3 regions of the Gordonia sp. NPDC003376 genome follow, and region 2 is predicted to be linked to each of the others. Evidence: predicted binding sites of a transcription regulator. Region 2 holds the regulator's gene; each other region holds the start of a gene.
The links. Region 2 encodes LexA, which represses DNA repair genes until DNA is damaged. Its sites were predicted from a motif close to CGAACANNTGTTCG; they were not measured.
Positions count from the first base shown of each region.

Region 1: the regulator LexA is predicted to act here: its motif matches at 1,770-1,783, upstream of ACWDUA_RS14320 (DUF222 domain-containing protein).
Region 3: the regulator LexA is predicted to act here: its motif matches at 2,424-2,437, upstream of ruvC (crossover junction endodeoxyribonuclease RuvC).

Region 1 covers NZ_JBSFRM010000012.1:92,828-97,850, forward strand. Annotated here, with positions in the region: gene ACWDUA_RS14320 (DUF222 domain-containing protein) at 9-1,733, opposite strand; gene ACWDUA_RS14325 (DUF2254 family protein) at 2,686-4,839, shown strand.
Region 2 covers NZ_JBSFRM010000002.1:277,191-282,213, forward strand. Annotated here, with positions in the region: gene hrpA (ATP-dependent RNA helicase HrpA) at 1-39, shown strand, start outside; gene nrdR (transcriptional regulator NrdR) at 13-522, opposite strand; gene ACWDUA_RS03520 (LysM peptidoglycan-binding domain-containing protein) at 547-1,203, opposite strand; gene lexA (transcriptional repressor LexA) at 1,385-2,185, shown strand; gene ptsP (phosphoenolpyruvate--protein phosphotransferase) at 2,346-4,013, opposite strand; gene ACWDUA_RS03535 (DeoR/GlpR family DNA-binding transcription regulator) at 4,194-4,964, shown strand; gene ACWDUA_RS03540 (1-phosphofructokinase family hexose kinase) at 4,961-5,023, shown strand, end outside.
Region 3 covers NZ_JBSFRM010000002.1:167,983-173,005, forward strand. Annotated here, with positions in the region: gene ruvB (Holliday junction branch migration DNA helicase RuvB) at 93-1,130, opposite strand; gene ruvA (Holliday junction branch migration protein RuvA) at 1,217-1,816, opposite strand; gene ruvC (crossover junction endodeoxyribonuclease RuvC) at 1,813-2,403, opposite strand; gene ACWDUA_RS02975 (hypothetical protein) at 2,505-3,113, shown strand; gene ACWDUA_RS02980 (YebC/PmpR family DNA-binding transcriptional regulator) at 3,364-4,116, opposite strand; gene pdxT (pyridoxal 5'-phosphate synthase glutaminase subunit PdxT) at 4,204-4,827, opposite strand; gene ACWDUA_RS02990 (acyl-CoA thioesterase) at 4,836-5,023, opposite strand, start outside.

The sequences.
Region 1 (5,023 bases), on a different contig from region 2:
GTGGGCGGTCAGAGTCCGAGGATTTCGAGGATCTCGACCAGGCGGGTCTCGATCGGTCCGACGGGGGTGATGACTTCCCGGATGGGGAGTCTCATCCCGGTGTCGTCGGGGTTCTGGTCCAGACCGGTGTCGAGGTCGAGGGGTGGGTCGAACACCGTGATCACCAGAGCATCGTCGTCGATCATGACGAATCCGTCGTCGGTGGTGCTGTCGAGAGTGACCTTGGCGGGTTGACCGGTCTCGGTGCTGCTGGTGTTGGTTTCGGTGCCGTGGATTTCGGCGCGTACTTGTGCCAGGTGTGCCACATACTGTTGTCCGACGTCGGGGAGCCGGTTGACGTGTTTCTCGTTGTGGGGTTGGCCGGGTTTGGTGTTGCGTTGCCACCAGGTGCGGCCCTCGTCCGGACCCGACCTGACTTTCCCGGTGGTGTATTGGCCGGGTTGGTCACCGACCATGCGGTGGTGGGTGGGGCAGGCCGGTGCCAACTCGATGATGTCGGTCCGGCCGCCGTCGGCGAAGTCTTTGACTGCGTGATGGATTTCGACGTGTGCTGCTGCTCGGTCGCATCCGGGTGCCGAGCAGTGATGTCCGTCGGGTGCGGAGAACAACATCAATCGTTGATGTTTCGTGGCTATCCGTTTGGCTTGCCCGAAGTACAGGGGGATGGCGGTGTGGTCTTTGAACACTGATAGATACATTTGGGCGTCGGCGGCGAGGTCGATCAGGTCCGGGATGGGGATCAGGGTTCCGGTCGCGGTGATGGCGTAGCCGGCTTCGCGGATCAGGTCGTTGACATCGGTTTTGACGATCAGTTGGATCGGGACACCCATGTTGGTTGTGCCGAGCATTCCGTCGGCGAACACGGCGGTCAGTAGGGCGTTCACTGCATCGTGGTTGCGTTGGGCTTGGGTGCGCATGTCTTTGACGGCGGCGGCCTCCAGGGCGTCGGGGTCGACCATCTCGGCGGTGCGGCTGTCGCCGATGATGCTGTTCTGCTGGTCGGGGTTGTTGACCCCGTATTTGGCCCAGGCGGCGAAGAGTGTTTCGAGTCGGGCTCGCAGGATGGGGTCGACGTAGCCGGACAGTTTGGACATGCCGTCGGCGCCTTGTTTGCCGAGGGTGATTCCGCGTCGACGGTCGCGGTCTTTCTTCTCGATCAGCTCGCCGTCGGGGTCGATGTGGGCGATGATGCGGGAGCCGCAGGTGCCGAGTGCAGAGGCCCCGAATTCGGTGGCGTGTCCGGCGAGGGTGCGTTCGGCGGCGATTTTTTCGTCGTAGGCGGCGGCGAGGGGGATTTTCTTGAGCCAGGACAGGGCGATGTCGATGTGGGTGGGGCCGGCGTCGCCGGAGGCGAACACTTTCGCGAGTTCGGGGTATTCGGCCTGGGTGGGTTCGCCGGTCAGGGAGCGTTCGGGTTGGACGCGGTCCATCCGTTCGAGTCGGGCTTTGCAGGTGGAGGCGTGGAGTTCGGTGTCCATGAACGCGAAGATGGTGCGGTAGCCGCGGTCGCGGTGGATGTCTCGGTGGTTGATTTCGGTGATCACCCGGTCGCTTTGGAAGGTCAACCGGTTCAACGATTTTTCGGCGGTTTTCGCGATGGTGATCAGGGTGTCGGCGTTCCTGGCGGTGAGGTCGGCGGCGGCGAGTAGGTCCAACCCTTGCGTGATCAGGGCGAGTGCACGGGCCGCGTCGGTCCTGGGTTCGGTTGTACCGGTATCGGTCTCGTTGGCCATCGACGCTCACCCCCTGTCGCGTGAAGATTCTTTTATGGTACAGGTGTTCGATGGTGTGTGCAAGGGGTTTGGGGTGGTTGGTTTTCGGCTCTGGTTCGGCGTGATCGACAAGTGGCGGTTGGTGGTTGAGCTGAAGGGGAGCGGAGCGACGAGGCGTGTCGAAACCTCAGACGGCCGACGTCGTCGACGTGACCACCTCGGAGGTGGTCACCTCCCAGCGTATGTTGCGGGGATTTCGACACGGGTCCTCGCTACGCTCGGTCCCGGCTCAATCAGCAACGGTGGTCCCGGCTCAATCAACAAACGGGGTCCCGGCTCAATCAACAAACGGGGTCCCGGCTCAATCAGCAAGCAGCGGTTGGTGGTCGAGCCGATGAGGAGCGAAGCGACGAGGCGTGTCGAAAACTCAGACGGCCGAGTCGTCGGCGTCCCCACTTTGGAAGTGGTCGCCTCCCAGCGTATGTTGCGGAGATTTCGACACGGGTCCTCGCTACGCTCGGTCCCGGCTCAATCACCTTTTGGCCGTACATGGTTGAGCCGATGAGGAGCGTAGCGACGAGGCGTGTCGAAACCTCAGACGGCCGACGTCGTCGACTTGACCACTTCGGAGGTGGTCGCCTCCCAGCGTGTGCTGCGGGGATTTCGACTCGGGTCCTCGCTACGCTCGGTCCCGGCTCAATCATCAATGTGCGTCCCGGCTCAATCAGCAATGGGCGTCCCGGCTCGATCATCGCCGGGAATTCTCGCACAATCATCAATCGGTGTCCCGGAACGATCATCGATGGCGTGCGTGGCATGCGTCGACCCCGGGATCGAAGCCGTGGATGGCATGGTTCGGCCTCGGGCGAGCCATGCAGCGGCATCCACATCACTCGTAGACGGGCCCCTGATCCCCTAGGCTCATCGGCAGTGCAATACGGACCGGACCGTGCAGGGATCGAGGACTTCAGAGATGACCGATTGGTTCCACCGCACCGTCATCGATCCCGGACGGCTGCCGTTGTTCCTGTTCCTGATCGCGTTCATCCTGACCTTCCTGTTCATCCGGTTCAGCGTGCGGATGATCCGCGCCGAGGTCAGCTGGTGGCCGGGAAACGTGGCGCCTGGCGGACTGCACCTGCATCACGAGTTCTTCGGCGTGATCATGATGGCGTTGTCGGGGTTCGGGCTGATCGCCGTCGCCCGCTACGACGCCCCGATCGCCGATGCGGTCCTCGCGTCGATCTTCGGGATCGGCTGTGCCCTGGTGCTCGACGAGTTCGCCCTCATCCTGCACCTGCGCGACGTGTACTGGGAGGAGGAGGGCCGCTCGTCGGTGGACGCGGTGTTCGTCGCCGTTGCGATCGGCGGGCTCTTCCTGGTGGGGCTGCGGCCGCTGGACATCTCGGCTGCGGTGGGGGACTGGCAACACACTGCGGATCCGTCCGAGCGAATCGGCGTGGTGATCGGGGTGGCGATCAACGTGCTGCTCGCGGTGATCACCCTCGCGAAGGGCAAGCTCTGGACCGGGCTGGTAGGGATGTTCCTGCCGTTCCTGCTGCTGTTCGGCGCGATTCGGGTGGCCCGTCCGGCATCACCATGGTCGCGGTGGTTCTACGGATCGCGAGAGGCCAAGTACGAGAAGGCCGTCGCCCGTGAGGTCCGGTATCGCGAACCCCTGATCCGCTGGAAGATCGTCGTGCAGGAGGCCCTTGCCGGACGGTTCGGTGTCCCCGACAAGCCGCCCGCCCTCACTCCACAGCTGCCGGTCGCCGACAACGCGGTGCCGAAGGCCGTGGCACCCAACGCGATCGCCACCGCGATCCGGTGGCACCGTACCCGGCGGGCGCTACGTGTGGCGCCCACCTGGCGGCTGCCCGCGGTCCTGATCGTCCTCGCGATCGTCACCGCGATCCTGTGCATCACCCTCGACGAATCCGTCGGTTTGGACGTCGATTCCGGAACGCTCGCCACGGTTCTCGGTGTGATCGCCGGCGCGATGGCCACCCTCACCGGTCTGGTGTTCACCGCGGTCACCCTTGCCATGCAGTTCGGTGCGTCGCAGATCTCGGTGCGGGTGATCCCCCGCCTGCAACGGGAACCGACGATGCGCTGGTCGATCGGATTCTTCCTGGCCACCTTCGTGTTCAGCGTCATGGTCGCGATGGATCTCGCGTTGTCGGAGCCGGATGACACCACACCTGGTATCTCGACCGCGATCGCTGCCGTGCTGACCGTCGTCTCCGCCTTCTTGTTCGTCGCACTCGTCACCAAGGTGGGGACGGTCCTCAACTCGGCGCAACTGTTGCGGTGGATCGCCGCCGACGGTCGTGGAGCGGTGCGTCGTCAGTACCCGGACGTCCACGACGGCGGTGCCGAATCGCCAGGAGCGGAGCCTGCCGCGGGATCGCGCGACGAGCACGACGAACAGCCGCGCACCGTGATCCCTCTGCGGGAGACCGCGAGTCGGGGCCGTGTGTTGCTCGCGGTGAACATCCCGCGACTGCAGGCGCTGGCCGTTCGGTGGGAGGTGCGTTTCGATCTGCTTGTCGCCGTCGGCGACTACGTCCCGCACGATGTCGGGGTGATCGCGGTGACCGGGCCCGGACAGGATCGCGTGGCCACCCCCAAGGTGTTGCGCTGCCTGTTCTTCGGTGACACCCACCAGCCGTCGGTGAGCCCATCGGCGGCATTGCAGTCGATCTCCGACATCGCGCTCAAGGCGATCTCGAGCGCGGGCAACGATCCGAGCAGCGTGGTCGTGGCCCTCGACCACACCGAGGACCTGTTGCTGATGCTTGCCCCGCGGGTACGTGTGGACGTGGTGGCCCGGCAGGCAACCCTGGTCGACGGATATCGGCGCAGCTGGGGCGATTATGTGGCAATCGGTACCGACGAGATCCGTCGTCACAGCCGGAATCAGGCGCAGGTGCAACGGCGCCTGCGTGCGCTCTACGGGACGCTGCTCGAGCAGTGCTCGGAGGATCAGCGGCCGCCGATCGTCGAACGCCTCCAGGCACTCGATGAGCAGATCGTGCTCGAATGGGCTGTGCCCCTGGACCGTCGGCTCGCGTCGGCGCCTGACCGGCAGGGATACGGATCGGAGCGGGGGTCGACTCTTGCCTGACGATGAAACCGCCGAATCCCCACGCGCGATGCAGTGTTCACCCGTACAGAGGACAGTGGCCAGGTTGCCTTGGTGTTAACCTCGCAACTCTGCGCGGTGCCGCAAGGGAACTGCCACGGTTGAGAATTGCGGCGTATGACGAACGGACCAAGCGGGCCCGGCGGCTCCGGATTCCAGCCCCCGC
Region 2 (5,023 bases):
GAGAAGCGGGCGCTACGAACCCTTGACCGACTCGGCTGAGACGGCGCCGTTGACCCCGACCGCATCCCCGTGGCGAGAGCGTTCGTCGCGCAGGTCGTCGATCTCGCGCTGGAAGTCCTCGAGCGAATCGAACGACCGGTAGACCGATGCGAAGCGCAGATAGGCGACCTCGTCGAGGTCGCGCAGCGGCTTGAGGATGGCAAGACCGACCTCGTTGCTGGGGATCTCGGCGGCACCGGAGGCGCGGACCGCCTCCTCGACCTGCTGGGCGAGCTGGGCGAGGTCGTCCTCGTCGACGTGGCGCCCCTGGCAGGCCCGCCGCACGCCGCGCATGACCTTCTCGCGGCTGAACGGTTCGGTGACGCCATTGCGCTTCACCACGGCGAGCACGGCGGTCTCCACGGTGGAGAAGCGGCGGCCGCAGGAACTGCACGAACGTCGTCTACGGATCGCCTGCCCCTCGTCGGCGACACGCGAGTCGATGACCTTGGTGTCTTCGTTTCTGCAGAACGGGCAGCGCATACCACGACAATACCGTCCCACCGGTCAGCGGTAACGCGGCGTCAGCAGTGGTTGCCCGACCTGGAGACCGCTGCCCGCCATGTCGTTGAGCTCGACGATCTCGTCAATCACCACCCGGGTCGGCATGTCCGGGGCCACCCGGGCGGCGATCGATCCGAGTGACTCCCCCGCCCGGACGTGCACCACCTGGGTGGAGACCGGAGACGGGACGGCGGCACGCTGGTAGTCCGAGCCGGCGATCGCGACGATCCACACCAGCATCGCGAGCGCGGCACCGGTCATCACCGCGACCGCGGTGGTGCGACGCCGACGATGGACTGCCGACAACACACCCCTCGACGCGGTGGACACCGGGACCCGCACCGGGTCGGCACAGGCCACACGGCCGGCCCCACCGCGCATGGCACCGGCACGACCCGCCACCACACGGCCACGACTCCGGATCTCGGCCGCGGCGCGGCGCTCGCCGGTGTGGGGTTCGCCGAAGCCGCGGGGCTGGACACCCGCGCGGGTGCCCTCGACCTCGCCCGGGTGCCCGAGCGCACCGCGGCCGCCGGGACGCCGACCGACGGGGTGACGATCGGCGCCGCGGACCCCTGCCGCAGGTCGCGGTACGGCGGCGACGGATATCCGGTCGGTGGGTGTGCCCACCCGACGTTCGGTTGTCAGGGTTGTCTGCATGAGAGAGAGCCTCCCGTTTCTCGATCACGCGTTCGATGAACTGTTGTTCGAAGTTCTATCACGGAGCTCTGACGAATGTCGTGGAAACACCTCGAACAGGTGTTTGAGGTTGTCGGGAACGTGGGATAACCTCGACCACAGAGATGCCGACGCGGGGCGGCACGGAAAGGACACGTACGCGATGAGTGACAAGACGCGGCGCGCGGCCGGGTCGTCGGGCGCGAAGTCGAGGGCCGGGTCGTCGAAGGCGGGGTCGCCCAAGGCGGCGTCGTCGAGGGCGGGATCGTCGAGGACCGGGGCGTCGAGGGCCGCGGCCGACCCGGATGCGATCGATCCGGTCGTCATCGAGGCCACGCTGACCCAGCGTCAGCGCGAGGTGCTCGAGGTGATCCGCCGGTCGGTCCGCGAACGCGGGTACCCGCCGAGCATCCGGGAGATCGGTGATGCGGTGGGTCTCAACTCGACCTCGTCGGTGGCCCACCAGCTGCGCACCCTCGAACGCAAGGGCCTGCTCAAACGCGACGCCAATCGGCCGCGTGCGGTCAACGTGCAGGACAACCAGATCGACCCGAATCCGTCGGACGACCCGACCGCGGCCGGTCTGCCCACCCCGGCATTCGTCCCGGTGCTGGGCCGGATCGCGGCCGGCGGACCGATCCTCGCCGAGCAGGCGGTGGAGGATGTCTTCCCGCTACCGCGCGAGCTGGTCGGAGACGGATCGCTGTTCATGCTCAAGGTTGTCGGCGAGTCGATGGTCGACGCCGCGATCTGCGACGGCGACTGGGTGGTGGTCCGTCAGCAGAATGTGGCCGACAACGGTGACATCGTCGCCGCGATGATCGACGGCGAGGCGACCGTCAAGACCCTCAAGCGGGGCAACGGCCAGGTGTGGCTGATGCCCCACAACGAGCTCTTCGACCCGATCCCCGGCAACACCGCCGTCATCCTCGGCAAGGTCGTCACCGTGATGCGCCGGGTCTGACACCCGGCTGAGTCGCCTCGACGAGAACCGCCTCCCGGAATCGCATCCCGGAAGGCAGTTCTTCAGACGGCGTCATCGTGCAGCGGTTGTCGCACAGGGATTCCCACACCGTGATTCACGGCCTCGCGGTTGTCACACGCGATGCACGGCCGTGCGGTTGTCAGCCCGCCAGGACCGCGGCTGCAGCCGCTCGCGCGTCGGCAGCCTGCGAGGTCGCCAGGGCCGCCCGTGCCGCGTCGCGGCATTGCGCCAGCGACACCTGCCCCAGCCGTGCACCGACACCCGCCGCCGCGACGGGGGCACTCGACAACGAGCTGACGCCCATCCCGACCAGGACGCAGGCGAGGAGCGGATCCGCGGCCGCCTCGCCGCACACCCCGACGGGTTTTCCGGCATCGGCCCCGGCCCGGGCCACACCCTCGATGAGGTGCAGCACGGCGGGCTGCCACGGATCGGTGAGCTCGGCGAGCTCGGCCGACATGCGGTCGGCGGCCATCGTGTACTGGGTCAGGTCGTTGGTCCCGATCGAGACGAAGTCCACTTCCGCGAGCACCGCCGACGCCAGGATCGCCGCCGACGGGATCTCGATCATCACCCCCGCGATCATTCCTCGCGCACGCACTTCGGCGGCGAACTCCGCGGCCTCGGCCGGACCGGCGATCATCGGTGCCATCACCCGCGCGGTGGCACCGGACTCGTGCGCGGCCCGGGCGATGGCATCGAGCTGGTTCATCCGGATCTCGGGATGGGTTGCGGTGAGCCGGTTTCCGCGAATACCCAGCGCGGGGTTCGCCTCGGTGTCGTGGTCGACGAACCGCAGCGGCTTGTCCGAACCGGCGTCGAGCGTGCGGATCACCACCTTGCCACCCGGGAAAGCGTCGATCACCTCGCGATAGAGCGCCGCCTGCTCGTCGATCGTCGGCTCGTCGGTGCGGTCGAGGAAGGTCAGTTCGGTGCGGAACAGGCCGATGCCCTCGACCGGATATCCGGTCGCCGCGCGCGCGGAGACCCCGTCCGCGACATTCGCGAGCACCGCCACCTCGTGACCGTCGGCCGTGCGGCCCGGTCCCGACCATGCGGCGACGACCTCGGCCTGCCGGCGGCTCGTGGCCACCGCCGCCTGCGCGGCGGCCGGAGCCGGCTCGATCTCGACGGTGCCCGTGGTGCCGTCGACGAGCACGGTGGTACCTGCCGCCACGGCACCGAGTCCGGGCACCGCCACGACACACGGGATGCCGAGCTGGCGGGCGATGATCGCGGTGTGGCTGGTCGGTCCGCCCAGTCGGGTGACCAGGGCGGTGACGAGCGCGGGATCGAGACCGGCGGTGTCGGCGGGGGCCAGGTCGTCCGCGAACAGCACCGACGGCGAGTCCGGTACCGGGACACCGGGTTCCGGGAGCTCCAGGACCTCGGCGATCACACGGTCGCGGACGTCCTCGAGGTCGGTGACGCGCTCGGCCATCACACCCCCGAGGGCGGTGAACATCTCGGCGAACTGGGCGGTGGCCCCGCTCGCGGCGAGGGCTGCGGGAGCGCCGTCGGCGATGCGCTTGGCCACTGCGCCGGTCCAGCCGCGGTCCTCGGCGAGCCCTGCCGTGGCGATCAGCACCTCGGCGGCCGCCCCCGAGGCGTGTGAGGCCCGGTCGCGAAGTCGCGCGGCCACCGCCGCTGCCGCCGCGGTGAACCGGGCCTGTTCGGCGCCGCGGTCGGCCTCGCCCACCTCGGTTCGGGTCTCGAGGTCGCCGGCGGGCCCGATGCGCACCCCCGCCCGGACCACCGGCCCGTATGCGATTCCCCCGACCACCGGAGTGCCCTGCAGCGACTTCATCGCCACCTCGTCCTTCAGCTGATTCACGACCGTGCCCTTTCACTCTGCACTCGTCTTGTGATCGAAGTTACAAGAAAAGCTTGACTTGTCAATACGTTCAGGCGTAAACACAGATATATCAACACCGATAACCACTTATATCCACAACCCTGGTGAGTGGCGTCACTCGATCGGAGCAACGTGTACGCGGAAGAACGACAGCGGGCGATCGCCGAACAGGTGAGCACGCACGGCCGGGCGTCGGTCAGCGACCTCGCCGAACAGTTCGACGTCACCGGCGAGACCGTTCGACGGGATCTGGCGATCCTGGAGCGCGGCGGACACCTCACCCGGGTCCACGGCGGTGCCGTGCGACCGGACCTCGCCCAGATCGGCGACGAACAGGGCGTCGCCGAGCGCGCGTCGAGCAGCTCGGCCGAGAAGGCGGCGATCGGCCGCGCGGCGGTCCGGTTCCTCCCACCGGACGGGGGTTCGGTGATCGTCGACGCGGGCACGACGACCTATCAGGTGGCACTGCATGTCCCGCAACAGCGGCGACTGACCCTGGTGACCAACAGCATCCCGGTCTCGGCGGTGATGACGGCACTCCCCGACTGCACCCTGCAGCTCATCGGCGGCCGGGTCCGCGGCGTCACCCAGGCGGCGGTCGGCGCGGACGCGGTGTCGCGCCTCGAGCGTCTGCGGGCGTCGGTCGCGTTCATCGGTGCCAACGGACTCAGCGAGGGCCTCGGGCTGTCCACGCCCGATCCCGAGGAAGCCGCGGTCAAGTCGGCCATGGTCCGCGCCGCACGGAAGGTGGTGGTCCTCGCCGATTCCTCGAAGATCGGCCGGGAGGATTTCATCTCCTTCGCCGATCTCGACGAGATCGACGTCCTCGTCACCGACGGCGGGATAGACCCGGCGTTCTCGGCGGCACTCGTCGCCCACGGTATCGAGGTCGTCATCGCATGATCGTCACCCTCACCGCACATCCGAGCCTCGACCGCACTCTCGAGATCACCGGCCCTCTC
Region 3 (5,023 bases), 110 kb from region 2:
TTCGGCGAGGCCACGTCGGGCCGCACACACACTTCTTCCAGTGTGCCATGCGGGGGCAAGCCCACCACCGAGCCCGCGTCGGAATTGTCCGATCAGAGGTCGTCCGACACCGATCGTGTGCCCACCTCCCGGGGCCGGACCCCGAAGGTGGCGTTCATCGCACCCGCCGGCGGCGTCAGGCCGAGATGGTGCCAGGCGGCGGCGGTCGCGACCCGGCCGCGCGGGGTGCGCGCGATCATCCCGGCACGCACCAGAAATGGTTCGCACACCTCCTCGACGGTCGCGGGCTCCTCCCCGACCGCCACGGCCAGGGTCGACACACCGACCGGTCCCCCACCGAATGCCCTGATCAGCGCGTCGAGGACGGCGCGGTCGAGCCGGTCGAAACCGAGTTCGTCGACGTCGTAGACCGCGAGCGCGGCCCGGGAGACGTCGACGGTGATCACCCCGTCGCCGCGGACCTCGGCGTAGTCGCGGACCCGGCGTAGCAGTCGGTTGGCGATACGCGGGGTCCCTCTCGAGCGGCTCGCGACCTCGGAGGCGGCCTCGGGCCGGAGGTCGATGCCGAGGATGCCTGCCGAGCGTCGGAGCACCTGTACGAGCTCGTCGGTGTCGTAGAACTCCATGTGCGCGGTGAAGCCGAACCGGTCACGTAGCGGTCCGGTGAGCGATCCGGACCGGGTGGTGGCGCCGACCAGCGTGAACGGTGCGACGTCGAGCGGGATGGAGGTGGCGCCGGGGCCCTTGCCCACCACCACGTCCACCCGGAAGTCCTCCATCGCGAGGTAGAGCATCTCCTCGGCGGGGCGCGCGATGCGGTGGATCTCGTCGATGAACAGGACGTCGCCCTCGATCAGGTTCGACAGCATCGCCGCGAGGTCTCCGGCCCGCTCGAGTGCCGGACCCGAGGTGACGCGGATGGCCGATCCCATCTCGGCGGCGATGATCATGGCGAGGGATGTCTTGCCGAGGCCGGGCGGTCCCGACAACAGGATGTGATCGGGGGTGCCGCCACGCTTCTTGGCGCCATGGAGGACGAGTTCGAGCTGCTCGCACACACGGGGCTGGCCGATGAAGTCGGCCAGCGACCGCGGCCGCAGCCCGGCGTCGAAGTCGGCGTCGGCCCGCACCGGGGTGGCACTGACCTCGCGTTCGAGGTCCTCGGGGTTGAAATCCCCAGGGTTGAAATCCCCAGCGCCGAAATCCCGGGGGGCGTTCACGCGGTCCTACCCAGCCGCTTGAGTGCGTGTCGGAGTGCCTCGGACGCGTTGGCGTCGGGGTCCTCGGCGAGCACCGCGGCCACCGCCTTCTCCGCCGGGGCGGCGGTGAAACCGAGTCCGATGAGAGCCTCGGTGACCTGCGGCCCGATCCCGCCGAGGCCGGCCGGTCCGGCCCCTGTGGCGGACTCGGACACCGGTCGGTCGACCTTGTCGCGCAGTTCCACGACGAGCCGTTCGGCCACTCGTTTGCCGATGCCGGGCACAGTGGTCAGCGCCTTGACATCGGAGTCTGCCAGGGCCCGGCGCAGGGCGTCGGGGACGAGGACCGCGAGCGTGGCCATCGCCAGGCGTGGACCGACGCCGGTCACCGTCTGCAGCAGGGCGAACAATGCACGGGCGTCGGGTTCGGTGAACCCGTAGAGGGTCATCGAGTCCTCGCGCACGATCATCGTGGTGAGCAGTGTGGTCTCGTCACCGCGGCGCAGCCGCGAGAGGGTGTCGGGGGTGGCCAGTACGCGGTAACCCACACCGGCACAGTCGATCACGACGTGGTCGAGGGCCACCTCGACCACCGGTCCGCGTACCGACGCGATCATGCACTTCTCCCCTCGTCGCCGGCGGTGCGCCCGGCCCGGGCCGCGGCGACCCGTTGTCTGTGGATCTTCGCCATCTCGTCGGCCTTGCGCTGGGCGGCCGCCATCCGTTCGATCATCGGCCCACGCCAGCAATGGCAGATGGCCAGTGCCAGCGCGTCGGCGGCGTCGGCCGGGCGCGGCTTGGTCTGCATCCCGAGGATACGGGTCACCATGGTGGTGACCTGCGCCTTGTCGGCCCGGCCACTGCCGGTGACCGCAGCCTTGACCTCCGACGGGGTGTGGAACCGCACGGGGATGTTGCGCTGCCCGGCCGCCAGGGCGATCACACCGCCCGCCTGGGCGGTGCCCATCGCGGTGGACACCTGGTTCTGGGCGAACACTCGCTCGATGGCGACCACGTCGGGCTGGTGGACGTCGAGCCAGTGGCACGCCGCGGTGTACACCGCGAGTAGGCGTTCGGCGAGATCCATGTCGGTGGGCGTGCGCACCACGTCGACGTCGAGCGCCGTCACCTGCCGACCGTTCCCCGACTCGACCAGTGCGATACCGCACCGGGTCAGGCCGGGGTCGACACCCATCACCCGCAAGACCGCACCCCTCTTCACAACGAACAGTTGTTCGAGATCTTACCGAGTGGGTGCGACGGTCACGCGCACCGACACGGCACGACGGGCAGACTGGATGCGACATGACCACCTTCCATCCGAGCACCCCGGACGGACTCGTCGACGAGTGCATCACACGCATCCGACGGATCGACGGGGCCGGCGTGGTGATCGTCGACGGTCCCGCCCCCGCGCGTCCGGACGACCTCGCCGAGACGATCGCCCGGCGGCTGCGCGCCGAGGGACGTGCGGCGGGTGTGGTCCGCACCGACGACTACCTGCGGCCGGCGTCGTTGCGTTTCGAGTACGGCCGCGCCGATCCGCTGACCTTCCGGGACGGATTCGTCGACCATGCGGCGATCGACCGCGAGGTGATCGCCGCGCTGCACCGGCACGGCCGCTGGTTGCCCCGACTGTGGGATGCGCAGCGGGACCGCTCGTTTCGCGACTCCACGCAAGCGGCGACCGCCGACCAGATCGTGCTGGTCGGCGGCCCGATGCTGCTCGGTCGAGGTCACGACGCGGATGTGACGATCGCCCTGCGGATGTCGGGGGCCGCGCTGCGGCGACACCTGCCCGGCGACGAGCACTGGACGGTCGATCCACTGCTCGAGCACGCCGCGGGTGCCGGGCCCGCCGACATCGAGGTCCGCTACGACCACCCGGCACGGCCGGCGATCGCCGTCCGGTGACCTGCGGTTTCAGCAGGTGATCCAACGCTTGCCTGCGGCAGCAGGCGGTCGAACGCTTGCCTGCGGCAGCAGGCGGTCGAACGCTTGCCTGCGTCAGCAGGCGGTCGAACGCTTGCCTGCGTCAGCAGGTGGTCCAACGCTTGCCTGCGTCAGCAGGTGGTCCAACGCTTGCCTGCGGCAGCAGGTGGTCCAACGCTTGCCTGCGTCAGCAGGTGGTCCAACGCCGACCTGCTGCGCGCCGGGGAACTCGTCAGTCGTCGAGTTCGGCGAGGACCTCATCGCTGATGTCGACGTTGCTGTAGACGTTCTGCACGTCGTCGGAGTCCTCGAGCGCGTCGATCAGCTTGAACACCTTGCGGGCGCCCTCGGCGTCGACGGCGACCTCCACGGAGGCGCGGAAGCTGGCCTCGGCCGAGTCGTAGTCGATTCCGGCGTCCTGCAGCGCGGTGCGCACGGCGACGAGGTCGGTGGGCTCGCTGACGATCTCGAACTGCTCGCCGAGGTCGGTGACCTCTTCGGCACCGGCGTCGAGCACGGCCATCAGGACGTCGTCCTCGCTCTGACCGTCCTTGTCGAGGGTCACCACACCCTTGCGGGTGAACAGGTAGGCCACCGAACCCGGATCCGCCATGTTGCCGCCGTTGCGGGTCATCGCGGTGCGGACCTCACCGGCGGCGCGGTTGCGGTTGTCGGTGAGGCACTCGATCAGGATCGCCACACCGTTGGGGCCATAGCCCTCGTACATGATGGTCTGCCAGTCGGCGCCACCGGCCTCTTCACCGGCTCCGCGCTTGCGCGCCCGCTCGATGTTGTCGTTGGGGACCGAGGTCTTCTTGGCCTTCTGGATCGCGTCGTAGAGCGTCGGGTTACCGGCCGGGTCACCACCGCCCGTTCGGGCCGCCACCTCGATGTTCTTGATCAGTTTCGCGAACATCTTGCCGCGCTTGGCGTCGATGACCGCCTTCTTGTGCTTGGTGGTGGCCCATTTGGAATGGCCGCTCATACGCTGTTCCGATCCTTCCCGTGCACCGCGACCTCCGCCGAACGACCGGCCACGGGCAAACCAACTTCCTGACGTCGACAGTCCAGTCTACGGCGCCGGGTGGCGTGGATGACGCACCATGTCGACGAAATATGCGTGGACCCGCCGATCACCGGTCACCTCGGGGTGGAACGACGTGGCCAGTACCTGCCCCTGACGGACCGCCACGACGCGGCCGGCGGCCGGGCCGTCGGGCACCTTGGCCAGCACCTCCACCCCGTCACCGACCTTCTCCACCCATGGTGCACGGATGAACACCGCACGCATCGGCACCTCGTCGGTGATGCCGGCGATCTCCAGATCGGTCTCGAAGGATTCGACCTGACGTCCGAATGCGTTGCGGCGCACCGTGATGTCGAGGGCATCGAGGTGACGCGCATCGGGCCGGGTGTCGAGGATGTTCGACGCGAGCATGATCATGCCTGCGCACGATCCGTAGGCCGGCAGTCCGTCGGCGAGCCGGGCCCGCAGCGGTTCGTAGAGGCCGACGACGCCGAGCAGGTGGCTCATCGTGGTCGACTCGCCCCCGGGGATGACGATGCCGTCGACCGATTCGAGTTCGGCTGCGCGGCGAACCGTGATCGCCTCGGCTCCGGCGGAGTCGAGGGCGGCGAGATGCTCGCGGACGTCGCCCTGCAGGGCGAGGACACCGATCCGTGGGGTGGTGGTCATGCGCGGGTTCACCGATCCGTCCGGGCGTGTTGATCGGCGGGCATCAGACGGCCCGTGCGGCTCAGCCCTTCCTGGGTGACCGCGGCGACCATCCGGCCGCTGCGGTCGAAGATCCGGCCCTGGGTCAGTGCGCGTCCGGCGCCGGCCGACGGCGAGGTCTGGTCGTAGAGCAGCCAGTCGTCGGCGCGGAAGGGGC